DNA from 2 places in the Clostridium sp. Marseille-Q7071 genome. Region 1 is predicted to be linked to the other one. Evidence: a T-box and tRNA genes for the amino acid it is inferred to sense, from the RefSeq annotation. Region 1 holds a T-box; the other holds one or more tRNA genes.
The links. The T-box of region 1 lies ahead of leuS (leucine--tRNA ligase). A T-box ahead of a tRNA ligase gene usually reads a tRNA of that ligase, here a tRNA-Leu.

Region 1 (6,385 bases):
AAATTATTATAAAAGAAATTAAAAGAATAAATAATCCACGTATGCTTTTGGCATCTAGAGAAGAAGATGTAAGAGAAATATTAAAAAGATTAAATATAAGTAGAAATATAGATAAAAATTTTTATTATATTTTTGATAATGATAAAAAAACTAATTTACATATAGGAGAATTTAATTTTAGAAAAGCAACTTTTAAAGATAAAGATTTTATTAAAGAAGCATATATAGATTTTTTTGAAGCAACTTCTGAAGATGACATAAAATCTTTAACTAATGATAAAAAAATAAAATATGATTTAAAAAATGGGATATATTTATTATGGAGAGAAGATACTCCAGTTGGGCTAGCTAAATTTAGCGAGTTTAGTAAACATTTTGGAGAGATTACTACTGTTTATATAAAAAGTGAATATAGGGGTAGGGGATTAGGAAAAATTCTTATGAGTAAAATGGTAGAGAAATTGATAGAAATGGGAAAGACACCAATAACTCAAGTAAATATAAGAAATTTAAGTGCAAAAGCTATATATGAAGGTATAGGATTTAAAAAATACTGTGACTATGCCTTTGAATTTTTAAATAATTAAAATTTATTTTCAATTTCTTTCTATAGTAAACATATATAGTTAATTATTAATTTAAAAAGTCGTGATGGTTAATCACGACTTTTTGTTAGTTAGCTACTATATTTACAAGCCTACCTTTAATTACTATAACTTTTCTCACAGTTTTTCCTTCAAGGGCAGCTTTTATATTTTCATTGTTTAATGATGCTTCTTTTATTCCAGCTTCATCAAGACTTGTTGGAACATCAATTTTAGCTTTAATTTTACCATTGATTTGTATTGCTATTTCAACTTCATCTTTAATTAAGGCAGATGGATTGAAAACAGGCCAACTTTCGTTAAATACTGAATAATCCATACCTAAAGCTTCCCATTGCTCTTCAGAGAAGTGAGGTGCAAATGGTGCAAGAAGCTTAATATAATCTATTAATGCTTCTTTTAGGAAAGCAGGATTTTTAATGCTTTCATTAAGGTATTTAGATAGAGCATTAGTAAACTCCATCATTCTTGCTATTGCAGTATTAAATTGAAGTTTTTCAGCATCTTCAGATACACCTTTTATAGCAAAATGCCTCCAATAATTAAGTTCTTTTTCAGCAGTTTCCATAACTTCCTTATTATTATCCTTGTTTCTAAGTTCAGCTATAGAATGTTCTAGAACTCTTTCTATTCTCTCAACGAATCTACCTATAGATTTTATTCCATCATCACTCCAAGCTCCACCTTCAGTATATCCAAATCCAAACATTAGATACATTCTGAATACGTCCGAACCATATTCTGTAATATAGCCATCAGGAGATATAGTGTTTCCTTTAGATTTACTCATCTTAAGTCCATCTGGTCCTAAGATAAGTCCTTGGTGAGTTAGAGATTTAAATGGTTCTCCAAAGTTTATATAGCCAAGATCTCTTAATGCTTTAGTTATAAACCTTGCATATAATAGATGCATACAAGCATGTTCTGGGCCTCCAACATATTTATCTACTGGAAGCATTTTATTTGCTAATTCACTATCAAAACAAACTTCACTATTTTTGTTATCTACATATCTTAAATAGTAGAAAGAAGAACAAACAAAGGTATCTAAAGTATCTGCTTCTCTTTTAGCAGGTCCACCACAACATGGGCATGTGGTATTCATAAAGCTTTCACATTTAGCTAGTGGAGACTTTCCATCTGGTGTAAATTCAACGTCGTATGGAAGCTCTACAGGTAAATTACTTTCAGGCACTGGTACTGTTCCGCATTTTTCGCAGTATACTATTGGAATTGGTGCTCCCCAATATCTTTGTCTTGATACTAACCAATCTCTTAATCTATAGTTTATTTTCTTTTCTCCTAAACTTAGTTCATGAAGCTTATTAACTATAGCTTCTTTAGCATCTTCACTAGAAAGTCCATCAAATTCTCCACTGTTTACAAGTTTTCCAGATTCAGTATATGGAAGATTTTCTCCGCCTTCAATAACTTTTTCTATTGGAAGATTATATTTAGTTGCGAAGGCAAAATCTCTTTCATCATGAGCTGGAACAGCCATAACTGCACCAGTTCCATAAGTATTTAGTACATAATCTCCAATCCAAATAGGAATCTTTCTTCCGTTAATTGGATTTATAGCATAAGAACCAGTAAATACACCAGTTTTTTCTCTTGTTATGGATTGTCTTTCTATATCAGATTGCTTTCTAGCATTTTCTTTATATTCTTCTACAGAAGTTTTATACTCCTCAGTAGTCAACTGATCTACTAGCTCATTTTCAGGAGCTAAAACCACATAAGTTACTCCAAATAGTGTATCAACTCTTGTAGTGAATACGTTGAAGGAAATATCTTTGCCATCTACTTTAAAAGTAGCTTCTGAACCTGTAGATTTACCTATCCAATGTTTTTGCATTGACTTAGTTTTTTCTGGCCAATCAAGATTATCGATTTCATTAAGAAGTTCTTCAGCGTAATCTGTAATTTTTAAGAACCATTGAGTTAAATTCTTTTTAGTAACTTCGCTAGAACATCTTTCACAAACACCATCAATTACCTGTTCATTAGCTAAAACAGTATTACAATCAGGACACCAGTTTACTGGTGCATTTTTTCTATATGCAAGACCTTTTTCATATAATTTTAGGAATAGCCATTGAGTCCATTTATAATAGTCAGGACGACAAGTTACTACTGAATTTTCCCAATTAAACATAGCTCCCATAGCTCTTAATTGTTTTTCCATAGTTTCAATATTCTTTTCTGTTGAATCCATTGGGTGAATTCCAGTTTTAATTGCAAAGTTTTCAGCAGGTAATCCAAAAGCATCAAAACCCATTGGTTGAAATACATTATATCCTTGCATTCTTTTCATTCTAGCCCATGAATCAACAGGCCCAAAGTTAAACCAATGACCTGCATGAAGTTGGCTTCCAGATGGATAAGAGAACATTTCTAAAACATAAAGTTTTTTATCTAAATTATTTTTATTAAATTTATATAGTTCTGTTTCTTCCCATTTTTGTTGCCATTTTTTATCAATTTCTGTGCTATATCTAGCCATATTATTTCCTCCTAATCTATAGTGAATTTTTATTATTTTAAATAAGATATAAGACAATAGACTTTTTCTATCTATGAAAATCATTAAACAGTGCATTAAAATACAGGTTTTAGCTATTTCTTATTAATAGATAGATATATAAAGGTTATTATAAATAAAAAAAGCCTTCATCTCGCAAAGAGACGAAAACTTATAATTCCGCGGTACCACTCTAATTAGGCATAGTGCCTCACTTTAAAATATAACGGTTTAATCCGTACTTGTTTTTCACAAGTAAGCTCCTAGGCAAGTTCATAGTTCTTAACTACTGCATTACACCAAACTGCAGCTCTCTGAAAATTAAGATGAATATTACTACTCCTAATCAGTGCAATAATATATTAAGTTAATAATTTCATATTATAAATTAAAATCTTTTTATTGTCAATAGTTTACTAATTTTTTGTATATGGTATTAATTATTTAATTTATGAATAAAATTACTATCTACATAGGTTATAAATATAGTCATTGCATAATCATAAACTATAAACATAAATTGATAAGCTAATATTAAAAATAAAAAGTTTCCTGGTATTGATAGTGAGGACACAAATAAAAATTTATAAATTAAATAAAATATTCCCATAGATATATTAAAATATACAATCTTTAATATAAATTCTAAGGACATTTTTCTTAATTTTTCTATATAAAGTTTTATAAAACCATAAAGTCCAAAAAATACAGTATAAGATAACCACATAGATTTTAATGGAAGTAGAAAGTAAGATAATAAGGAAACACCCACATATACTATAATAGAGTTTTGTATGTTAGTAGTTAATATTGATAGAGGAATTATAGCTGAAGCTACTCCTAAAAGAAATATTGTGTTAAATGGCAAAAAGGAAGTGGAGTACAGCACAAATAAGCTAAGTGCTACATATATTCCACCTCTTGCAACAAAACTTGCTTTATTGTTTATATTATGTTTTCCCATATTAAAAAACCTCACAATAAAATATTATTTTAAATTATCATGTTATAAATTTAGGTATATTCACAAATGAATCTAAAGACTCGTTTATTATTTTTAACAAATGACTTTTCATAGTGTAAATTATATTATTAAAAGCAACTAATTAAATCTCCACCCATACATTCACAACAAGTATCTGCGCACCAAAGTTTACAACAAAGATCACAGCACTCACTATCACTACCTTTTCGTGTTCCATAATAAGTTTGTCTATAAGAATTTTGTCTTTGATTTAAACTATTTAAAGTCTGTCTATATTCAAAATTATTTGGATCCATATTACAAGCTTGATGAATTAAATTATAGGCATTATCAAACCAACCTTTTCTATAATTAACCATGCCCATTAAAAAATACCATTCCGCAGTTCTATCTGATATGGAATTAAGCTTTGCCTCTGCGCCACCTATGTTTCCTTTATTTAAATCCATTCTTATACTTTGATAAATGTTAGAATTATTATCTCCTCCACTATAACTTTGATAGTTACTAGAACTTCCATTATTTTTAGTAAGAGCATCATAAGCATCATTTATTTCTCTCATCTTTTCTTCAGCTAAATCTTTTAAAGGATTATCACCATATTGATCTGGGTGATATTGCTTTGCTAGTTCCCTATATGCTCTTTTTATTTCATCTTGTGATGCACCTTGTCTTACACCAAGTACCTCATATGGATTTCTCATGTTTTTTACACTCCTTAATCTTTATACTTTCAATTTTTTCCATTAAGCCAAGCTGAAGAATGTTGGTTAAAAGCTCCTTATTTTTCTTTAATGGAAGATTCTCCAAAGAAGCCGCACAGCTTTCAGCGCTTAATATTAGATTAAATTCAATTCTTTCTCTAATAGTTTCTATAAATTCTTCAAAGGTGAGCTTTTCGCTATTAAAAGCTCTTTCAATAGCATTAAATTTATGATTTTCCATATCTTCCTTTAAGTCATCATAGGCATCAATTAAATATATAAATCTTCCTAAATTATATCCAAGCCAATAAAGAGCGGTGTTATCCTCTTGCTTATAATATTGAGAAATTATATAACCAGTTAAATCTGCAAATATATCAGAAATTTCATCTATATTTATAGATTCTTTAGAGTTCTCCATTTTACTTAATAAATCTAATTTAGTTTTCATATAATCGATTATTTCTTTTTTTTGTTCATCACTAATTTTTATATACTTTTTCAAAAATTTAGATAATAGTTTACTGATTTTAGAATTATTATCATTGTAGTTATCTAATAATTTAAAGTAAGTTAAAGCTACATTACAAAAAGCGGCATATTTTAAAGCATCATTATCAATTACTTTAGGTTTTTTATTTAATGGATGTGCAATACAGCTAGATTTTTCATAATGAATTGTATCTTCATTAAGTCCATCTAAAAGTATAGCTAAAAAAGTCATATCATAATTTAAAGTAAGTCTAGGTATATGACCAAAGGTTTCTTTTATAGCTAAGCATAATCCACAGTAATAAGCTTTAAATTTTTCATAGTCTTTTACTTTAAGCTCCATTTTGCAGGGAGTAACATATCCAAACATTATAGTCCTTTTAAAGCTCCTTTATTTTTATCTTCTAAAATTTCATGAATAGTTTTAGAAGTAGTATCTTTCATAGTGTACCCCAATAGATTCACTACATCCATAATTTCATCTTCATTACTGGATTCAATTTCTACGTAAGGAAAAGGACAAAAGCTTTTATCATTAATATCTATTTCAATTAGAGTATTCTTATACTTATAACTTTCTCTATATTTCTTAATAGATTCTACTAATTCTAGACCTAATGCTTTAAAAATATTAGAGCCTTCAACGGAGTCTAATATTTCAATTTCATGCTCTTCCATTACCTTATATTTTTCTTGACTTATAAGCTTTTTAGTAGTCATATAATTTATTGTTTTATTATGTAGATGATCATCTACTACTCTAATTCTAGCATAGCCTTTGGCGTTTAATAGCCTTCTATCTGAAAAGTCATATATATTATTAACTTGGCTTTCTTCTTTAACCTTTAATGCATTAATATCTTTCATTTTTTTTCGGATATCTTCTACGTTAATATCTAATATTCTAGTTTCCATTTCTTTCAAGGTACTCACTCCTTTTAGGTAATTATATCATAATTTTTTTTCCTAAGCTTTATTTTAATTTGTTTATAATTTATTTTTAACCCAATTAGGCATTTGAAAGAAAATAATAAACCAAAGATGTTAGTATATTTTATATCAGGCAAGGCGTCAG
Region 2 (6,385 bases), 950 kb from region 1:
TTTCTATATCAGCTTTATCAAGCACACCTATTGGTAAACTTTTAGATTTTATTATATCAATGGTGTCATCAGATTTTATGAAACTAGCAACCGCCCCTACCTTCATAAAGTCTACTTCTCCTGTATATAAATCTATGCTACTTAAATCTACTGTTGAAAATTTCTCCTCCTCACAAAATTTTAAAGTCATAATAGAATTTACTGTATTTATAGCTGTAGTTTTACTAAACCCTGCATGAGTAAATTTTTCTATTAATTCTACTGCTGCTTCACTTTCTCGTCCAGCTTGTGGCCCTGACCCCATACCATCACTAATAAGCATCATATAATTGCCATTAGCATATTTGCCAAAGCTAAAGCTATCTCCATGTATATTAAATCCTTCTTTGCTTGCCTTAGCTACATGAGTTACCACTTTAAACTTAGGTGCTTCTTCTAAAACAATAGTACATTTATTAGTTTCAGGATTTATATAACATGCATCGTCATTAATAATCATATTTTTTTCCACAGCTTCATTAATTATAGGAAGAATTTCTTTCCCATACATATCAATTGAAGCATACTCTGATGATGAGATCCTAATTATTAACCTACCTTTTTTATCTTCAATGGAAAATACATCATCATATTCTATATCATTTTTATCAAATAATTTTATTATGTCTCTTTCCACTTCTCCATCCACTTTAATGTCTTCATTAAAATCTTTCACTAATTCTTGAACAGATTGAGCCATATTGTTTATTTGACTTGCTAAAAGTTCCCTGCCTTCACTTAATCTAGTTCTCCACATTTCACTTATAATATGCTTATTTACCACATCCTCAACATTTCTTATTAATGCACCTTTTCTAAGACACTTCCTTTCTAATTCAAATGGAAATTTATTTATTTTTTTCTGCTCATTTTCTATAAGTTCAGCAAATGCACTATAAGTTACATGATGTTCTCTAGCCCAGCATATACAATTAGTATTACAATCATTACATACTCTACTTGCTAAGTTTTCTACCAAGGCACTACTTTTACTTTGAAGTGTAAGCTTATCATTATCTACTAAGTTAGTTAGTATTTTTGACATATTTGCAAGTACATCTGAAAAATTATCAAGTCTTCCTAAATACATATTTCTTATATTATTTAAATAATTTCTATCTAAACTTTGCTTTTTCTTTTCAGAATTTATCTCTGCTGATATACGTTCATATATATTATTAGGTATCATTAAAAATATACCTACTGACAAAATTCCTTCTATTATAATAAAGCTATTTGAAATTGCCATATTAGAAGTTGACATATAAACTTTAACTATAGCAAAGGTCACTAAAAATGCTAATGAAACAAATATCCTTCCAGCATCTTTAAAAGCTCCTGCTACAAGCCCACAAATTCCTAATACAGTCACATATAATAATAAATATTCATTGCTCATTCCTACAATAGCACCCATAGCTATCCCTGATGTAGCGCCTATTGCACTTCCACTTATGTAGCTAAATATTATTACTACTGCCAATGCCAATACATTTGTAAGAGAAATGTTAAATATTTTAATTCCCCAAGTTCCTGCTACAACTACTGAAAATAATAAGGACATACAAATTATTTCTTCATTACTAAATAAATGTTTTGTTTTTAATTCTTCAAAGCATGAATTACTTATATGCAGAATAAAATATATTGGGAAGATACAAAAAATATTTGTAAAGGTTGAAATCAAAGATACTGAAAAACCATATTGATTTATTAAAATATTATAGGCAAAAACTGATATGGTAACAGTAATAGCTAGTACAGCTTTTTTTAACTTACTTTCTACAGTATCTCCTATAACCATAGAAACAAAAGTTAGCAATGGAACCAATACAAAATACATATTTATGTCTTTAACATAGCTCTGCATAGTAATATACCCTAGTAAGCTGCCAAAAGCAGATAATAAAGATATTTTATTGTCTTCTTTCATTAGTATAACTAATAAAAATGCAATCCCAAATGGTGCTGTATTGTTTATAATCATTGTTCTGCTAATGAAAAAACATAAAAAAAACAATACTCCTGCTTTTATAATCAGTTTTCTACTACTTTGTTCTTCTTTAATTTGTTTTTCTTTTGTATTTTTAATTCTTTTATATGGAATTATCTCTGCACCATATTGCATTTTATAACCACCTACCCCTTAAATTTGTAAGTTAATTGTAACAAAGGAGTCTGGAAATAAATGTCATTTAATGGAATGAAGTTATAAAATCTTTATGACATCAAACTGTATATTTTTACCATTTTATAACAAGAAGTTTTTCCCTCTGCACAGTTACCATTTTATACCATAATCTACTATTTTCAAAGTATTACTATATTTTTTTATCCACAATTCTTATATTTTTATTTTTCAATATGTTGATAACTTTTATAGTTAAAGCTGTCGTTATGGATAACTTTATAATAAAATTTGAAAGAATTTTTATTATAATAAATGGAATATTTTATTGAATTGATAATATAGTGCTGATAATTATGTTATTGAATTATTTGAATTTCTACTTTATACAATTGAGGATGGGGAATTATTAGACCTTCTCTTATATAAGAGAAGGTCTAAATTTATTTCTTTTCAAAGTGACGCAGTCACTTTTATTGAAAAATCTATTTGAAGAAATTAATTTGTAAGAATTAATTTCCACCATAATTGTCAATTGTCCATTGTAGAACTCTATAGTTTTGCTAATTAAAATTATATAATCAAAATCTTAAAGTTATCACTGGATAGAATCTCTAACTTCTAGTCATATTTTAAAAGTATTACTAATAAATATAATAATCAATTATTATATTTAGTTTTTCACATAATAAAAAAGCTTACAACTAAGTTGTAAGCCTTTATGGTAGCGGAAATAGGACTTGAACCTACGACACTCCGGGTATGAACCGAATGCTCTAGCCAGCTGAGCTATTCCGCCATGTTGGTTGCGGGGGCAGGACTTGAACCTACGACCTTCGGGTTATGAGCCCGACGAGCTACCAGCTGCTCCACCCCGCGATATTTTGGTGCTGAAAATTGGAATCGAATTGGTACGGTGTTTAACCACCGCAGGATTTTAAATCCTGTCCATCTACCCGTTCCGCCACTTCAGCAGATTATTTAATTTAAATTGACCTTATATAATACTTAACTCTTGCCATCCATAAATTAATGGTTGCGGGGGCAGGACTTGAACCTACGACCTTCGGGTTATGAGCCCGACGAGCTACCAGCTGCTCCACCCCGCGATATTTTGGTGCTGAAAATTGGAATCGAATTGGTACGGTGTTTAACCACCGCAGGATTTTAAATCCTGTCCATCTACCCGTTCCGCCACTTCAGCAGATTATTTAATTTAAATTGACCTTATATAATACTTAACTCTTGCCATCCATAAATTAATGGTTGCGGGGGCAGGACTTGAACCTACGACCTTCGGGTTATGAGCCCGACGAGCTACCAGCTGCTCCACCCCGCGATATTGGTGCTGAAGACCGGAATCGAACCGGTACGGTGTTTAACCACCGCAGGATTTTAAGTCCTGTGCGTCTGCCTGTTCCGCCACTTCAGCAGGTTATTTAATTTAAACTGACTTTACATAGTGCTAAACTCTTGTCATCCATAAATTAATGGTTGCGGGGGCAGGACTTGAACCTACGACCTTCGGGTTATGAGCCCGACGAGCTACCAGCTGCTCCACCCCGCGATATTGGTGCTGAAGACCGGAATCGAACCGGTACGGTGTTTAACCACCGCAGGATTTTAAGTCCTGTGCGTCTGCCTGTTCCGCCACTTCAGCATTTCTGACTATAGTATATGTAATATAAAATATTTTAACCTTAAATTAATTATAAGGTTATGGTAGCGGAAATAGGACTTGAACCTACGACACTTCGGGTATGAACCGAATGCTCTAGCCAGCTGAGCTATTCCGCCATGTTGGTTGCGGGGATAGGACTTGAACCTACGACCTTCGGGTTATGAGCCCGACGAGCTACCAGCTGCTCCACCCCGCGATATTTGGTGCTGAAGACCGGAATCGAACCGGTACGGTGTTTAACCACCGCAGGATTTTAAGTCCTGTGCGTCTGCCTGTTCCGCCACTTCAGCAGGTTATACATTATTGTGCGCATCTTTCAGCGACAATATTTATTATAGTTTAAGGTCTATATATTGTCAACACTTTTTTTTATAATAAACTTATATATTTTTGCAGTTTTATTAAAACTTAACTATATTAGACCACTAATATAATTAAAAGAGTGCCAAAAATTTAGCACTCTCTAAATTTATATTAATAATTTGAACTTTTTCTACTATATCCGCGTCCTTTATTATCTTGGTGTCTTTTTAAATCCTGAAATCTTTCTTCACTGTCTTTTAGGAACTTAGACATTCTATCTTCAAATGAAGAGCCACCAGTTTTTCCTTTCTCTTTTTCCCAGTCTATTTCCACAGGTTTTACTGATTTTTTTGGCACTCCTGCTTGTTTTATAGATAAGCTCATTTTTCCGTTGTCATCAACTGAAATAACCTTCACCTTAACAACGTCTTCTTCTTTTAGATGATCTCTTACGTCTTTTACAAAGACGTCTGATACTTCTGAAATGTGAACAAGTCCTGTTTTTCCTTCCACTTCAACAAAAGCACCAAAATTAGTGATATTAACCACTTTACCTTCTACAATACTTCCAGCCTTTAAGGTCATATTAAAAAGATTCCTCCTTAAATAATGTTTTAATTATTATGTTATATATCAAGTTATGTTAAACATAACACAGATCACTTATCTTCTTTTACACTGTTATTGATTACAGGAGTTTCACCCTCTTTAATAAGTCCTAATTTTTCTCTTGCAAGTTTCTCAATATACTTATCAGTCTTTGATAACTGCACTTCATCCTGTAATTTTTTGTTTTCTTCTTGCACTTTTTCTAACTCCACAGTGTAGGTTTCAAATTCAACCTTTTGTCTATGCATTATCTTCTGCTGATTTATGAAAATATAAGAAACATAAACAATTAATAGAGATAATAATAAGTTTTTGATTTTTCTATTTTTCATTATACAACTCACCCTCCACATAGAATGAGTATAACAACTTATTATTCAATAGTTATTATATTAAAATATAACTACTCATGTTAAACTCATAAGTATATTTTAATTTGAATTGTTCATTTGTTCAAGGTATTTTACATTAATTTTTAACTTTTTCTTATTATTTTGTATAAACAAAATCTTACAGGATAAGACAATGTATTAAATATTACTCTTAATACCTTTCCAATAGCCAATAATACGTTGTGAAGTACGTTTATAAATATCTTACTAATTAGTTTAATATATACAAATAATCCTATACTTACATATACAAAAACATTAAAGCTCATATATGCATAGCTTGTGTACATCATAAATATAAACACAATAAATCCTGTAGCAATCCAAAATAAAACATCTTGAATTATAGTTATAATCGCACCAACATCTTCAAATCCTCTTATAATTCTATAAATATCAAAGAGAACGCCTATTAAAACTCCACTCAATAAACTAAATGCAAATAATATTATTTGTTGTTCCATTGTAAACAGCATGATACTTACCTAAAAAGCCTTGAAAGAATGCCTTTTCCCTTTCTAGATTTTTTTTCATCACTGGTATATACAATATAACTTATTTTTCCACTTATCATTACATCTCCATTTTGTACATCTAGTTTATTCATTTTTAAATTTTCTCCTCTTATATCCATAGAACCAAGAACTGTATTTAAAAGGATTTGTTCATCATTAAAGCTTACAATTTCCTCAACTCCGTCAATTGCCATCTTTTTCCTTGAATCTAAAGTTAAATAACTTTTTCTATCTTCTATCTTGGTTTCTTTGTTATCCATAAAACCCTCCTTGCATATATTAAAAGTATTCCTAATAAATAATATTTCTTTAAGAAAAATATATGCAAAGAAAAGCAATTTAAGAAGAAGTAATTATTCCTTATCTTCTTCCCCTGATATTATTTCATACATAGTTTTAGCATTTTCTTTAGTTACATGATTTGCTATATTCACTATTTTTGCTGTTAATACTTGAGTTGCAAATTGAATTTCAATGATATCGCCTTCTTTTACTACCGTTCCTGCCTTAGCAACTTTACCATTTATTGAAACCCTACCACTTTCACAAACTTCTTTTGCAACTGTTCTTCTCTTAATTATCCTTGACACCTTTAAATACTTATCAAGTCTCATAGCCATCACCCCAAATATATTTTATTCAAATTTATACTTTTAAATTTATAACTATAAATAATTCCAAAATAATTAAATTCTTTAAAATATTATATAAACTTTAT

Region 2: it encodes a tRNA-Leu, which carries the amino acid that the T-box ahead of leuS (leucine--tRNA ligase) is inferred to sense. The anticodon was not compared.

What each region holds. Positions count from the first base shown of each region.
Region 1 is NZ_CBCOPR010000001.1:1,932,784-1,939,168, forward strand. It holds gene ACWPW7_RS08945 (GNAT family N-acetyltransferase) at 1-587, shown strand, start outside; gene leuS (leucine--tRNA ligase) at 673-3,111, opposite strand; T-box leader at 3,287-3,488, opposite strand; gene ACWPW7_RS08955 (hypothetical protein) at 3,566-4,093, opposite strand; gene ACWPW7_RS08960 (J domain-containing protein) at 4,222-4,818, opposite strand; gene ACWPW7_RS08965 (DUF5685 family protein) at 4,802-5,680, opposite strand; gene ACWPW7_RS08970 (class IV adenylate cyclase) at 5,680-6,234, opposite strand.
Region 2 is NZ_CBCOPR010000001.1:987,316-993,700, reverse strand. It holds gene spoIIE (stage II sporulation protein E) at 1-2,167, opposite strand, end outside; tRNA gene ACWPW7_RS04645 (tRNA-Met) at 2,890-2,966, opposite strand; tRNA gene ACWPW7_RS04640 (tRNA-Met) at 2,971-3,046, opposite strand; tRNA gene ACWPW7_RS04635 (tRNA-Met) at 3,201-3,276, opposite strand; tRNA gene ACWPW7_RS04630 (tRNA-Met) at 3,431-3,506, opposite strand; tRNA gene ACWPW7_RS04625 (tRNA-Leu) at 3,511-3,599, opposite strand; tRNA gene ACWPW7_RS04620 (tRNA-Met) at 3,659-3,734, opposite strand; tRNA gene ACWPW7_RS04615 (tRNA-Leu) at 3,739-3,827, opposite strand; tRNA gene ACWPW7_RS04610 (tRNA-Met) at 3,888-3,964, opposite strand; tRNA gene ACWPW7_RS04605 (tRNA-Met) at 3,969-4,044, opposite strand; tRNA gene ACWPW7_RS04600 (tRNA-Leu) at 4,050-4,138, opposite strand; gene ACWPW7_RS04595 (S1 domain-containing RNA-binding protein) at 4,323-4,736, opposite strand; gene ACWPW7_RS04590 (FtsB family cell division protein) at 4,811-5,092, opposite strand; gene yabQ (spore cortex biosynthesis protein YabQ) at 5,236-5,616, opposite strand; gene yabP (sporulation protein YabP) at 5,634-5,927, opposite strand; gene ACWPW7_RS04575 (RNA-binding S4 domain-containing protein) at 6,021-6,281, opposite strand.